DNA from 2 places in the [Pantoea] beijingensis genome. Region 1 is predicted to be linked to the other one. Evidence: predicted binding sites of a transcription regulator. Region 1 holds the regulator's gene; the other holds the start of a gene.

Region 1 (7,761 bases):
TGCCGGTGCGCCAGGCTTGCATACCCCAGAGCAGATTGCTGCGTGGAAGCACATTAACGCCGGTATTCATCAGGCTGGCGGGCGCAGTTGTGTTCAGCTATGGCATACCGGCCGCATTTCCCACAGCAGCCTGCAACCCGAAGGTAAAGCCCCTGTTGCCCCTTCAGCCGTTCTCTCAGCAGATACCCGAACTTCCCTGCGGGATGAAAATGGTCTTACCATTCGTGTATCCACCTCCTCGCCTCGGGCACTGGATAAAGCAGAAATTGCGGAAATTGTGAAAGACTTTGGACAGTCAGCAATTAATGCACGTGAAGCCAATTTTGATTTGATGGAGCTACACTCAGCGCACGGCTATCTGGTTCATCAATTCTTATCGCCGTCAACTAACCAACGTGACGACGAATACGGTGGCAGCATCGAAAACCGCACACGTTTTGCACTTGAAGTGCTTGATGCTGCCATTGCTGGCTGGACCGCCGAGCGAATTGGCATCCGTATATCCCCTCTGGGTCCATTCAATGGTCTGGACAACGGTGAAGATCAGGAAGGGGCTGCGCTGTATTACATTGCCGAGCTGGCCAAACGCAACCTCGCCTATCTACACATTTCTGAACCTGACTGGATGGGAGGCCCGGCCTATACGGAGTCATTCCGCAAAGCTATCAGGGCGGTTTATCCCGGGGTAATTGTGGGTTCAGGTGCCTATACGGCAGACAAGGCAGAAACATTGATTCAACAAGGTCTGATCGATGCCGTGGCTTTTGGCCGTAACTTTATCTCTAACCCGGACCTGGTTGAACGTCTGAGGCAAAATGCGCCATTAAACACCCCCAAACCAGAAACTTTTCATGGCGGCGGTGCGGAAGGCTATACCGATTACCCCACCTTATAAGCGTGGGATAATCGTACTCGACGGCAGTAAATTAGCGCTGCCGGATGTCACATGATTATTCCTGTGACATCCGCTCAGTAAACTTTCGAACGTAAGTCAAACGCGAACGATAGGACAACCTGAGTAAAAGGTAATGGCGTGACTTGCAAAATATCTGTCTGCACCCGGAAGCGGTGCGCCCTGCTCTTTGAATATTTTGGGTATATACTGAGTACGTTTTTTCTGCTGTCTGATGACAGCTCTTAACTGGATGAGGAATTTATGCGCTTACTTCACACCATGCTACGTGTTGGCGATCTGCAACGTTCAATCGATTTTTATACCAAGGTACTGGGAATGAGGCTGCTGCGTACCAGTGAAAACACCGAATATAAATATACGCTGGCTTTTGTTGGATTCACTGATGAGAGCGAAGGTGCCGTCCTTGAGCTGACGTATAACTGGGGCGTTAATGAATATGATCTCGGTAACGCCTATGGACATATTGCGTTAGGCGTTGATGATGTTGCCGCAACCTGCGAGCGTATTCGTAAAGATGGCGGCACGGTTTCTCGCGAAGCAGGTCCGGTAAAAGGCGGCACAACCATTATCGCGTTCGTTGAAGATCCTGACGGCTATAAAATTGAGCTGATTGAAAATAAACAGGCAGACCACGGCCTCGGTAATTAATTGCCGCAGGGGGGTGTGTGAGAGTGCCTGTATGTGTATGGCGCTCTCTTGAACATCTCCCCGGCTGCATCCCTCCCTGAAATTTGCCATACTATGCGCTGCATTTTCCCGTCGACGAGATCCTGATGTCTGAATTGAAAGAATTGAATACCCTGAGCGATCGCTTTCGCGGTTTTTATCCGGTAGTTATTGATGTTGAAACCGCAGGTTTTAATGCAAAAACAGATGCGCTATTGGAAATTGCTGCCGTCACTTTAAAAATGGATGAAAACGGCTGGCTGGAGAAAGATGAGACGCTCCATTTCCACGTAGCGCCATTTGAGGGAGCAATTCTTCAACCGGAGGCACTCGCCTTCAACGGCATTGATCCCCATAACCCATTGCGCGGTGCGGTGAGTGAATATGAGGCACTGCACGCTATTTTCAAACTGGTGCGCAAAGGGATTAAGGATAAAGGCTGCAATCGCGCCATTATGGTGGCGCATAACGCGACATTCGATCTTAGTTTTATGAATGCCGCCGCAGAACGGGCCAGCCTGAAACGTAATCCTTTCCACCCATTTGTCACTTTTGATACTGCCGCACTTAGCGGGCTGGTTGTTGGTCAAACAGTGTTGGCAAAAGCATGTATCGCCGCGGGGATCTCTTTCGATAGCACCCAGGCACACTCTGCACTTTATGACACGCAGCAAACGGCCGATCTTTTTTGTGAGCTGGTCAATCGCTGGAAACGCTTAGGGGGTTGGCCTTTAGTGCCCGCAGAGGCGCACGATCAGGAAGTCGATAGCTAACACAGATGTGTAAATAAGGGCGGGAATCCGCCCTTATTCTCAGTGATTAGTTTTCTTCAGCGGGATATTTAGCCGCTGTTTCTTTAATCAGCTGCTGTAATTCCCCCGCCTGATACATCTGAATGACGATATCGCAGCCACCAACTAACTCGCCATCAACCCACAGTTGTGGGAACGTTGGCCAGTTAGCATACTTTGGCAGCTCGGCGCGGATGTCCGGATTTTGCAGGATATCCACGTAGGCAAAGCGTTCGCCACAGGCAGAGAGAGCCTGAACCGTCTGCGCAGAGAACCCACAGCTTGGCAGCTTTGGCGAGCCTTTCATGTAAAGCAGGATTGGGTTTTCTGCGATCTGGCGCTGAATTTTTTCAACAGTACTCATAATTGCCTTCCTTAATACGTTACTTCGTGTCTATTTATTGTAGCGATACTCGGCATCACCTGAAAACGACATTTTCATCATAATTGCCCAGTTTGAGCCCATTATGCCAAAAACATAGACTAGAATAACAACTGTGCCCAAATAATCACTGGTAGATAAGGCTATATCTTAAATCTTTATCGCGTGCTGTTACCTTCGCGAGAATGTAAACGGCTAACAATCCGGCTGGCGGAATGCACGGTTGACCGTTTTTTAAGTAGTAACATTTCGTCATAATAGTGGCGAGATAAGCGACTGATAATGTTTATTTATAAACCGGATTGCGCTAATCCACGTTTTAAGCAAAAAAGACCTTACCTTTTATAAATCAATTAGATTAGAATCTTTCATCGGCGCTGCTTTTGTTGGGCAGAATTTTATTAAGCCGCTCTCTGATGCGACGAGAGCATAACCTGTTGCGGGATCATGCGTTTACTCATCACACTCTTTATGCTGGCATTTGCACAGTTGTTCTTTAATATGGCGCACGCATCGCCACATGCTTCTGTTACCGCAAATCAGCATAAAAAAGTGGATAAAAGCAGCCCGCGTGAAGATGAGCGGCGCAAAAGACGCCAGGTTAAAACGTCGCCTAAAAAAGCACGTACAGCCTCGATTCAGAAAGTAAAGCTAAAGAAAAAGCCTTCGCTACAAACTGCAGCCGTTGCCACGCCCCACGTCATCTCCGGTAAGAAGCCACTGATAAGGCATTATGGTAAACAACGCAAAATCGCATCCAAAGCACCAACTCTGACAGAGAATGGCTCATTGACTCTCAGTACCGCTCACCGGGTGCGCTATCAGAAAGCGCGTGAAACCGCGATGAATAAATTAATGGGTCAGCTCGGGAAGCCCTATCTTTGGGGAGGTACATCGCCCCATACCGGTTTTGATTGCAGCGGTTTAGTCTGGTATGCCTATAAAGACCTGGTGAAGTTTAAAATTCCACGCACCGCTAATGAAATGTACCACTTACGTGACGCTGCAACGATAAATCGCGAAGCGTTGGAAAAAGGCGATTTAGTCTTTTTTCGGATTAATAATCGTGGGGCAGCGGATCACGTTGGAGTTTATCTCGGTAACGGCAAGTTTATCCAGTCTCCGCGCACCGGCAAAGACATACAGATAAGCGCGCTTGGCGATGATTACTGGCAACGACATTATGTAGGGGCCAGGCGCGTGATGACGCCCAAAACTATCCGTTAACGTGGTGTGTCTTACGTCTTGAACCGCAGTAGTAATGTCCACCAGTGTTGCGCAACTTTCCGAATCGAGCAATAACCAGAGAAAGAGAGGCCATCAGCATTTTCCGTTGTCTCCCCCCTTCCTCATACTTATGCATCTGTGATTAATGCATTACCGCCACCAGGCTAAACGCAATAATCATCAGCAATGCGCCAACGGTGGTCATCAGCGATAACTTCAGGTTAGTACACATATTACACCTCCTTAAATAAGATTCTGTCGATAAACTAACTGGCAACACGATCTGAATGTCAGAGACATCCTATCTCACAACATGAATTATGACGACAACCAATAGCGGTGAACAGATTTTCCTGACATGGCAGGTAAAAATCTCGTTTTCTGTTCACAGCCTTGATAGAATTCCTTTTTTTCGTTGCGCAACGACTGCAACGTCGCATCACTGGCCGTATCTCAAGACGTCAATTACCTTCCCGACGTCATTCAGACAGCAATGAATAAACGACTGCCGTCGGTAATGGTGATGCGGACGCAAACGTTTAACATCAAGCTTATCAACAAATTATGATAAGCGCAGGGGTAGCATTTTAATGGCAACAATTAAAGATGTGGCAAAGCGTGCGGGAGTCTCCACCACCACGGTTTCTCATGTCATCAACAAAACACGCTTTGTCGCGGAAGACACGCGGGAAGCAGTATGGGCAGCAATCAAAGCGTTACACTATTCTCCTAGTGCCGTTGCACGCAGCCTCAAGGTTAATCACACCAAATCAATTGGACTGTTGGCAACCTCTAGTGAAGCGCCCTATTTTGCTGAAATTATCGAAGCTGTAGAAAATTGCTGTTTTGATAAAGGCTATACGCTGATTTTAGGCAATGCGCATAACAACTTGCAGAAACAGCGCGCCTATCTTTCCATGATGGCGCAAAAGCGCGTGGATGGACTGCTGGTCATGTGCTCAGAATATCCCGATGATTTGCTGAAGATGCTGGAAGAGAATCGCAACATTCCGATGGTCGTTATGGATTGGGGAATGTCACGCGGCGACTTTACCGACACAGTCGTCGATAACGCCTTTTCCGGAGGTTATCTGGCAGGACGCTATCTGATTGACCGGGGACATCGGGACATCGGAGCCATTCCAGGCCAGTTGGAGCGCAATACCGGCGGCGGTCGGCACGCAGGATTCCTGAAGGCGCTGGCTGAAGCCAATATTACCGTCCGCGAGGAGTGGATCGTTCAGGGAGATTTTGAGCCTGAATCCGGATACCGTGCAATGCAGCAAATTTTATCGCAAAAGAACCGACCAACTGCCATATTCTGTGGCGGTGATATTATGGCAATGGGCGCGATTTGTGCCGCCGATGAGATGGGGCTGCGGGTTCCGCAGGATATTTCGGTGATCGGGTATGATAACGTGCGTAACGCTCGCTACTTCACCCCTGCGCTAACTACCGTTCACCAGCCGAAGGTGCAGCTTGGTGAAACTGCCTTTGAAATGCTACTGGACCGAATTACCAGTAAACGCGAAGAGCCGCAGACAATTGAAGTCCATCCTTCTCTGATAGAACGTCGTTCGGTAATCGATGGTCCTTTCAGAGATTACCGCCGCTAAGAGTTTGTGAATGCAGGTCCGGGCAACGCCCGGTATCACTCGCGTAGCCACTCTTCATTCATCGTTTCACTGCTTCCCAGATAATCCAGTAGCCAGCTTAATGCCGGCGACATACTCTGCTCAGCCCAACTCACGCAGCAAGGGCTGTCAGGGAAGCTTTCCGGCAGCGATAATTCACTTAGTGCTCCAGATGCTATTAACGGCGCGGCAAAATGCCCTGGCACCATACCCACACAGAATCCCGCCAGCAAACAATCAAAAGCAGTTTCCCAGTCGGGCGTAACCAGTCGTCGCTGATTGTCCAGCGTCCAGGTCGTCCGTTTTGGTAACGCACGGGAAGTGTCTTCCAGTACCAACGATGGCCACTCTCGTATCCGGTCATCCTCAACGGCACCTGAATGCCGCGTCAGCGGATGTCCTGCTTTTACAACGCAGCGCCAGTTCACCGCCCCCATGTCGCGAAAAGCAAATCGCCCACCCACGGGAATCGCCTGCGTCGCGCCAATAGCGACGTCGACGCGGCCATCCGCTAACGCATCCCACACGCCATTGAACACTTCAGACGAAACGTGCAACTCCATATCTGGAAAAAAACGGTAAAAATCAAGGACCAACTGCCGGGTTCGTTGCGGTTTAACAATACGGTCGACCGCAATACTCAACTGCCCCCGCCAACCATTAGCGACCTGTTGGCACTGTCTGCGGGTGGCAAGCATTTTTTTGATAACACCTCGCCCTTCATGAATAAAAAGACGACCAGCATCCGTCAGAATAACATCGCGGTGACGGCGCTCAAAAAGGCTAACCGCCAGCCACTCTTCCAACTGACGCACGGTATAGCTTACCGCTGAAGGTACACGGTGTAGCTCATTCGCTGCTGCACTAAAACTGCCGGTGCGCGCTACAGCGTCGACCACTTCAAGGGAATGTTCAGACCACACAATTTGCCTTCAATTATTTTGATAACAAGACGCAAATATTAGCGTTTCACAACGTGTATGGCACGCGTTTACACTCAGCCGCGTTAAAATCACCTGCTATATAAAAAGAGCTGTTTAATGATCAAGTCGAAAGGTTTCCTTATTTACCTGGCCGTGCTGAGCATGCTGGGATTTCTTGCTACCGATATGTACCTTCCCGCCTTTGGCGCCATGCAACAAGATCTCCAGACCAATCCGGGGGCTATTAGCGCCAGCCTGAGTATATTTCTGGCCGGTTTTGCCTGTGCTCAGTTGGTGTGGGGGCCCTTATCGGACCGTATTGGGCGTAAGCCAGTATTGTTAATGGGCCTGAGCCTGTTTGCGGTCGGCTGCGCGGGCATGTTGTGGGTTGAAAGCGCGCCACTGTTATTAGCGCTGCGTTTTGTTCAAGCGATAGGTGTTTGTTCGGCCGCAGTGAGCTGGCAAGCACTGGTTGTTGATCGCTATAGCGGCACTCAGGCAAATCGCGTTTTTGCTACGATTATGCCGCTGGTCGCCCTTTCTCCAGCACTGGCACCCTTGTTGGGTGCATGGCTTTTGAACCATTTTAGCTGGCGCGCTATTTTTGTTGCCCTGTTCGTCATTGCGATAGCGTTATTCATTCCAACACTACGTCTGCAAACCAAAACCGCCAGTACAGTACATAATAATGCTCAGGAGAAGGTCAGTTTCTTCACACTATTACAGTCTCGTCCTTACAGCGGCAATGTGCTGATTTATGCCGCCTGCTCTGCCAGTTTTTTTGCCTGGCTAACAGGGTCGCCATTTATTTTGGCCAATCTTGGCCTGACACCGGGCGATATTGGCCTGAGTTACGTTCCGCAAACGATCGCATTTCTGATTGGTGGATTTGGCTGTCGCACACTGCTTAATCATGTTGACGGGAAAACCATCCTGCCCTGGTTACTGCTGGGTTATGCTATCAGTATTACGGCAATTTTTTTGGTCGCGCTATCCGGCATCGTTACGTTGAGCGCACTCTTAATTCCTTTTTGTGGGATGGCGATGGCAAATGGTGCTATTTACCCGATCGTAGTCGCCAACGCCCTATTACCTTTTCCAAAGGCAACCGGTAAAGCAGCAGCCTTGCAAAATATGCTGCAACTGGGACTGTGTTTCTTTGCAAGCCTCGCGGTTTCATCACTTATTTCACAAGTATTGATAGTAACCACCGCCGTAATGT
Region 2 (7,761 bases), 250 kb from region 1:
CTCGCCTCAAAAACAGTACATAGAGACGAAATAATGCGTGCCGTAGTATGGGGGACATAGTCTACTGATATGAAGGGAAATATACTGCAAAAACTTCGCCTGCTCAGATGGCGCGGCGGGACAGTACCAGCGTTGATGCAACGTCAATGCCGAACAAAAATTCGTAACTCTTTATTAATAAAAATCATTCCCTATCTGCCTCTCGCCATATTTTCTCAACGACCCGCTGCGCCATCAGAGCCTGCTCCCCGGAAACATACGGCTGGGTCTGATTTTTTGCGCACGCTATAAAGTGGTGTGCAGCACCGGTGAATCCACGCTGTGTCAACGTGCTTTCCCAACCAGCGACGGGATCGATAACCCGCTTGCCATCACCTTCCTGCTGCCAGTCACGCATATCGTTCACCTGGATAACGCCTCCGTCGTAAACTGCCAGTACCGATTCCCGCTGCGTACCCGCGCGGCGGTGCATACTGGTCGTGATTTGCGTATCACCAACGCTGAAATGGTGTTCGGCATACACCATTTCCCCTCTTTCATTAGTTTGTAATATACCGTTATGCAACATGCTGCGTCCTTCTGCCAACCACAGTACCGTATCAATCACATGCAGATAATCATCCAGCAATGTAAAGCGCAAATCGTTTGGCCCTACGCTGTTATTGCGATGTTTATCCATGCGAATGGAGGCGGCTGGGGTCAGTTGCATTTTAAGCTGCAGATAACGCGGCACAAAACGGCGATTAAATCCTACCATTAATTTACGTCCACGCTTTTCCGCCAGTTCCACCAGTTGCTCCGCTTCCCGCAGCGTCCCGGCCAATGGCTTATCAACGCATACATCAATCCCTGCACGTAACAGCTGGCTAACTACCGCAAAATGCGTGGACGTGCTGCTGTGAACAAAAACTGCATCACTGTGTGCAGCCAGTTCATCCAGTGAAGCAAAGCAAGGCATTCGATAGCTATCGCATATCTGCCGGGCTTTTTGTTGGTTTGGTGAAAATGCGCCTGCGAGAACCCAGCCATCAGTCTGGCTCACAACGGGTAACCACGCTTTTTGTGCAATCCCACCTAATCCTACAATTCCAACACGTAGCAAAGACATATCAGACTCCTTTATCTGCGAGCAGCGCCGCCAGTTGTTGTTTCAGTTCAGCGACTTGCTGTTCAAGTTGGCTCACACGCGGACCAAGGGCATCAATGTCACGATCAGCGCCAGGAATGTCGTTTTCATCAACAGCGGTTACGTCGCCACTAAACAGATGCATATACCGGCTTTCACGCTTGCCTGGCTCGCGCGCCAGCCGTGCGACAAACGGACCATCTTCCCGGAGGCTGAGCTGCTCCAGCGTCTGTTCAACGTCAGCGACATCAACGAAGTCATGCAGGCGAGCACTGCGGGTCCGCAGTTCGCCTGGGGTCTGCGCACCACGCAGCAACAGTGTCGCTACAATAGCAACTTCAGCGCTGTTCAATTTCAGGGTGCCAAACGCCGAATTACAGAATCGCTGTTCATACTTCACCACTCGGTTACCCGCACCAGAAAGCATGCTGAGCTGATGCTTTTTCACCAGTAAATCAAGCGTATCCTGTACTGCATTTTCACTAAGTGACATCACGGGATCGCGATTAGATTTTTGGTTACAGGCGGCCACTACGCCATTTACCGACATGGGATATTGGTCCGGCGTGGTGATCTGTTTTTCCAACAGGCTGCCTACGACACGCGCCTCTGCGGGCGTTAGCACGATTTTCATGATGGTATTACCCTCAAATGATTATTATCCGCGGCGATCCGGCATCCACTCATGATAGGTCAATGCTGTTAGTACATGATCCTGCCAGTGACCATCAATAAGCAGGTAGTCTTTGGCGTATCCTTCTTTCTCAAAGCCAAGCCTCGCCAGAAGGTCCCCACTGCGCGTGTTATGCGGCATATAGTTTGCCATAATCCGATGCATGCGCTGCTGTCGCTGCATATAGCGGATCGCCGCCTGCAGCGCTTCAAACATCATACCCTGCCCTTGCCACTTTTCGCCTAGCGAATATCCCAGATAGCAGGCATGAAAAGAGCCGCGTAAGACGTTGCTGAAATTAGCCACGCCACGAACTTCCCGCTCTTCCGGATCCATGATGATGAAATACCAGGCCGAACCCTGTTTATGCATATCAGCAATCAGTGCGAGCCGCGCCTGCCAACCAGAGGGGTAACAGTGACTCTCGTCCCGTACAGGTTCCCACGGCTTAAGAAAGACACGGTTTTCCGCATAATAATCTGCCATGCGCCAGGCATCACGTTCGTGGACAAGGCGCACCACTAACCTGTCAGTTGTCAGGCGCACTTTCGGCGCAGCAGAACGATAGCCAAACATCTTATCTCCTGAAATCCTCGGCCGATAAAAGAAATTGATTAAGAAACCAGCCAGCACGCAACAACCTGAAGAAACGCTGTGATTCGTCTCATTCAGACAACCTGCCTTCACTATAACCGCCATCTCTACTCCGGGTAAAATCCTGTGCGACAAAAGACGCTTTTATCGTGGCTTACCGGCTGAAAACGTGGCACAAAATGGCCAATGACGATGAAAAAATATCATCCCACAATCGCTGTGAAAATAGACATATTGAGAGGAAAATAGGCCGTCCAGATCACCTCCCTCATTTTCGCTTAGGAAGAAGCATGTCTCGGGTTGCGCGGGCACGAAGCCTCGGTAAATATTTTTTGTTATTTGATAACATGCTGGTTGTACTGGGATTTTTTGTTGTATTCCCCCTCATTTCAATACGTTTTGTTGAACAGCTCGGTTGGGCCGCGTTGATGGTAGGCATCGCGCTCGGCTTGCGCCAGCTTGTTCAGCAAGGGTTGGGCATTTTTGGGGGAGCCATCGCCGATCGTTTTGGCGCTAAGCCAATGATCGTCACAGGTATGCTATTGCGAGCCGCCGGTTTTTTTTCAATGGCCGTTGCGCATGAGCCCTGGGTTTTGTGGCTCTCCTGCATTCTTTCCGGTCTCGGCGGTACACTGTTTGATCCCCCGAGGACCGCGATGGTGATTAAGCTGGTCCGACCTAAAGATCGGGGACGTTTCTTTTCACTCTTGATGATGCAAGACAGTGCCGGTGCCGTTATCGGCGCACTGATTGGCAGTTGGTTGCTGGCATATGATTTTCGTTTGGTGTGTTGGGTGGGTGCGTTGGTCTTTGTGCTGGCCGCGTTGTGTAACGCCTGCCTGCTGCCAGCATGGCGTATTTCAAGCATACGTACGCCAATGCGCGAAGGTATGCTTGCGGTGCTGAAAGACAAACGGTTCTGCACTTACGTTCTGACGCTGACGGGATATTATGCACTTTCAGTGCAGGTGATGCTGATGCTGCCTATCGTGGTCAATCAGATCGCCGGCGCACCAGGTGCGGTGAAATGGATGTATGCTATCGAAGCCACGCTATCGCTGACGCTTCTTTACCCCATTGCGCGCTGGAGCGAAACGCGTTTTCGCCTCGAACATAGACTAATGGCAGGGTTGTTGCTGATGACGTTAAGTTTGATCCCAATCGGCATCGCCAGCACGCTGCAGCAAGTATTTATATTGATTTGCACCTTTTACATTGGTTCAGTCATTGCGGAACCCGCGCGCGAAACCCTTAGTGCCTCGCTTGCCAGTGCCCGGGCACGCGGAAGCTATATGGGGTTCAGCCGTTTAGGGCTGGCTCTCGGTGGCGCAGTAGGCTATAGCGGGGGCGGCTGGATGTTTGATACCGGCCGTACGTTAGCGATGCCGGAATTGCCGTGGTTAATGCTCGGCTGCATCGGTTTTATCACACTTTTTGCTCTTTGGTGGCAATTCAACCAGCGAACTGTGGCTCCAGCGATCCTGACACCAAAGTGATAAAGCCAGCAACACAGCGCTCAGTCCATTTTTCACGTGCGATCGCATCGCGTGACCACAAGGAACCGGGCTGCTCATCCAAATGCTTGTCACATTGACTTGTTTATTTTCTCATTTCTTTCGGCAACATCCTGGTGACTCTTTTTCTTCTCTGAGGCATGCTTTGCCGTTGTGGAAGGACGAATTAACTACCGAGGACAACAATGAAAAAGTTTTTTCTGGCGCTAAGCGCGCTTCTGTTAGCCGGCCTACTTGCCGGTTGTACGCCCCTCACCCAGTACACCATCAGCGAGCAGGAAGTTAATCAGGCTCTGCAAAAACACAATAATTATGAAAAACAGATTGGCGTCGCAGGGCTGATAGATGCCCATATCGTATTGAGCGATCTCGTAAGCCAGATCGGACGCGAAGAGCCAAATAAAGTGACGCTGACGGGGAATGCGAACGTGAATATCACTTCGCTGTTTGGCCCACAAAAAGCCGATATGCATCTGACAATGAAAGCTCAGCCGGTTTTTGATAAAGAGCAAGGTGCCATTTTTCTGAAGGATCTGGAGATCACGGAGACCACAGTGCAACCTGAAAAAATGCAGAAAATCATGAAAACCCTGACGCCTTATCTGAATGAGTCGCTGAAAAGCTATTTCAATCAGAAACCCGCTTATATTCTGAGTACTGACCGCAGTAAAGCAGAGTCACTGGCGAAAAAATTTGCCAAAGGACTTGAAGTCAAACCCGGCGAACTGGTCATTCCTTTTACCAACTAACTTGCCGTGTTGCTTATATAGCCCCTGTCATGGGGCTTTTTTATGTGTGCGATAATAAAGCGAGTGCAATCGGTTGCCTTTACCCCTATGCTTAGTACCCGGCTCAAAACCACACGATGAATTCCTTTCTTAGCCGGAGCATACTTCATGACTGCACAACCCCAGCAATTAATCATCCGCCGCCCTGACGACTGGCATATTCATCTGCGCGATGATGAATTGCTACAGACAGTGTTGCCCTATACCAGTGCGGTGTGCGGTCGCGCAATCGTGATGCCCAATTTAGTTCCGCCGGTGACCAGCGTCGACAGTGCTATCGCCTACCGCGAGCGCATTCGTGCTGCCATTCCCACCGGGGATCGTTTTGAGCCGTTGATGACCTGCTACCTGACTGACTCACTCGATCCTGACGAAGTGGAAAAAGGCTTCAGTAATGCAGTATTTACCGCAGCCAAGCTCTATCCCGCCCATGCCACAACCAACTCAAGCCACGGCGTGACGAATATTGCCGCGATTGCCGCCGTGCTGGAGCGTATGCAAAAAATCGGTATGCCTCTGTTAATTCATGGAGAAGTAACAGAGGCGCATATTGATATTTTCGACCGCGAAGCCCGCTTTATCGAAACGGTTCTGGAGCCACTGCGCCAGCAATTCCCCGAACTGAAGGTGGTATTTGAACATATCACGACGAAGGAAGCCGCAGAGTATGTGCAGCAAGGCAATCGTTATATCGCCGCCACCATTACTCCACAGCATCTTATGTTTAACCGTAACCATATGCTGGTCGGGGGCATTCGCCCACATTTATACTGCCTGCCCATTCTTAAGCGTAATATTCATCAGCAAGCATTGCGCCAGATTATCGCCAGCGGGCACGATCGTTTCTTCCTCGGTACGGATACCGCCCCACATACTCGGCAGCGTAAAGAAGCCAGTTGCGGCTGCGCCGGTGTATTTAACGCCCCGAGCGCGCTGCCGGCTTATGCCACCGTATTTGAAGAGATGAACGCACTCCATCACCTTGAGGCCTTCTGCTCAGAAAATGGTCCACGTTTTTATGGTCTGCCATTAAATGAAGATAAAATCACCCTGGTTCGCCAACCTTATACGGTTGAAGAGAGTATTACCTTCGGTGACGATACGTTAGTACCGTTCCTGGCAGGTGAGACTCTCAACTGGCAAGTTATCGTCTGATCCTGCCGAGGTTAGTTACGGGAAGACCTTACTTCTCGTAACATCTTACTAACCGTCACGCGGCTCATCAGTGGATCTCAGCGTATCGCTCTGCAGTTTTACTCACAGCGATAAGTGTTACATGTGGTTTCCCTTGCTTTACTGTTTTTATAACTGTATAAACATACAGTAAACATATCGGAGGCTCTCATGCGTGTTGAAGTCACTGTAGCAAAAACCACTGTTCTTCCTGCTGGTGCACTTGAAGCACTGACGGATGAATTAGCCAAACGTATCGATAAGCAATTCCCGGAAACGGATAATCGCGTATCAGTTCGCTATGCCAGCGCAAATAACCTGACGGTAATGGGCGGCGGTAAAGAATCAAAAGATCGCATTAGCGATATTTTGCAGGAAACCTGGGAGAGTGCTGACGACTGGTTTATCACTGATTAACCGACTACGCAGAGCTAATCACCGCGTGCTGCATGTGCATTACTGTCGTAAAAACCGCCGCACTGCCGGATGCGCCAGTTAGCGCGTAAATATGCAAAACACCAAATTAATAAAACTACTGTAAATGCTATTGTTGCCGGGTGTCGCTATCCGGCTTTTTTGTCTTGCCGCCAATAAACCTATGGCTTGACATGTCGAGGGTATAGACTGTCAAGGTGAGATCACATATCCTTGCCAACATCACGTTTTACTGGAGGTAGTTACCGTGACCACAGATAAACCTGAAGAGGCGATGACGTTTGGTGAACTGCTCGCGTTGATCAGCGATCAACAGCGCCGCCTAACCGTCCTTGAAAATGCTTTTTCCTGGCTCTCTTTTTGCCTGGATGAAAAATCGAACCAATTATTAATTCACAGTTTACGTCTGGAATCGCAAAATCAGAATCGTGACGAGATCATGCAACAACATTTTGCCCGTCTCGCTGATGAGCTGGAAAAACGCAATGGAATTGTAAAAGTTCAGGCAAACGTCATACCCGAATAAATTCTCGTCAACGCGCGAGAATTTATTTAAATCCATACGCAATCTTTATTCTGCTCAAATATCATCCAAAAACATTTCATTATACTTTCGCTGCATTTTCATCCTGCTTATGATAAATATGATGTTATAGTTAACACGCTGTATGTAAAAAAAGCTGCATTGAACCTCGATAAATCGCTTCGTTTTCACGAGTAATAAGGGGGTTATAATGGACAGAAACAAAGATGTTATCCAAACACATCCCCTGGTTGGGTGGGATATCAGTACGGTCGACAGCTATGACGCCATGATGATTCGTCTACATTCGCTTTCATCCGCTACGCAGCAAGCTGATGAAGCTGAAGTGGGGCAAACTTATTGGTTAACAACTGACGTTGCCCGACAATTTATATCCATTCTTGAAGCCGGCATTGCAAAGATAGAAGCAACTGAATACCAGGATCGTGACTACAAGAAGCACTAAATTTTGTACGGTTTCTTCAATGGCTGAATTGCTAAACGGCAGCATGAGAACATATTCCGATGAACAGGTTATAACCGATGATTCAGGAATAAGTCAGCGCCGTTAATACACTCGACAACTTCAGCCGCAATACATATTTTTTTGTATATGGCACCCTTTATGGGTGCCTTTTTATTGCCAGCAATATTTTGCTATCCTGCTGAAACTTGACGTTGTTTTGAGGAGTGAAGCGCAATGATTTACGATTTGATCGTGGTGGGAAGCGGTTCGGTGGGCGCCGCTGCCGGATTTTACGCAACCCAGGCGGGCCTGAAGGTTTTGATGATAGATCGTGCCCATCCCCCCCATCAACAAGGGAGCCACCACGGCGAAACCCGTTTAATTCGTCATGCCTATGGTGAAGGTTCTCGCTATGTACCTCTGGTGCTTCGTGCCCAACAGTTATGGGATGAACTGGAGCAGCTTAGCG

What was found. Region 1 encodes PurR, which represses purine synthesis genes. Its sites were predicted from a motif close to CANGCAAACGTTTGCNTG; they were not measured.
Region 2: pyrC (dihydroorotase) is a predicted target of PurR. The motif match lies at 4,719-4,736, and genes of this name have one in related genera.

What each region holds. Positions count from the first base shown of each region.
Region 1 covers NZ_CP071409.1:2,146,033-2,153,793, forward strand. Annotated here, with positions in the region: gene nemA (alkene reductase) at 1-895, shown strand, start outside; gene gloA (lactoylglutathione lyase) at 1,157-1,564, shown strand; gene rnt (ribonuclease T) at 1,690-2,355, shown strand; gene J1C60_RS09645 (Grx4 family monothiol glutaredoxin) at 2,402-2,740, opposite strand; gene J1C60_RS09650 (C40 family peptidase) at 3,203-3,982, shown strand; gene cydH (cytochrome bd-I oxidase subunit CydH) at 4,125-4,214, opposite strand; gene purR (HTH-type transcriptional repressor PurR) at 4,573-5,598, shown strand; gene punR (DNA-binding transcriptional activator PunR) at 5,634-6,539, opposite strand; gene punC (purine nucleoside transporter PunC) at 6,657-7,761, shown strand, end outside.
Region 2 covers NZ_CP071409.1:2,397,258-2,405,018, forward strand. Annotated here, with positions in the region: gene J1C60_RS10855 (Gfo/Idh/MocA family protein) at 185-1,108, opposite strand; gene J1C60_RS10860 (DUF480 domain-containing protein) at 1,110-1,760, opposite strand; gene rimJ (ribosomal protein S5-alanine N-acetyltransferase) at 1,785-2,375, opposite strand; gene mdtH (multidrug efflux MFS transporter MdtH) at 2,684-3,889, shown strand; gene J1C60_RS10875 (lipoprotein) at 4,093-4,656, shown strand; gene pyrC (dihydroorotase) at 4,804-5,850, shown strand; gene dinI (DNA damage-inducible protein I) at 6,040-6,285, shown strand; gene J1C60_RS10890 (hypothetical protein) at 6,551-6,829, shown strand; gene bssS (biofilm formation regulator BssS) at 7,038-7,292, shown strand; gene solA (N-methyl-L-tryptophan oxidase) at 7,527-7,761, shown strand, end outside.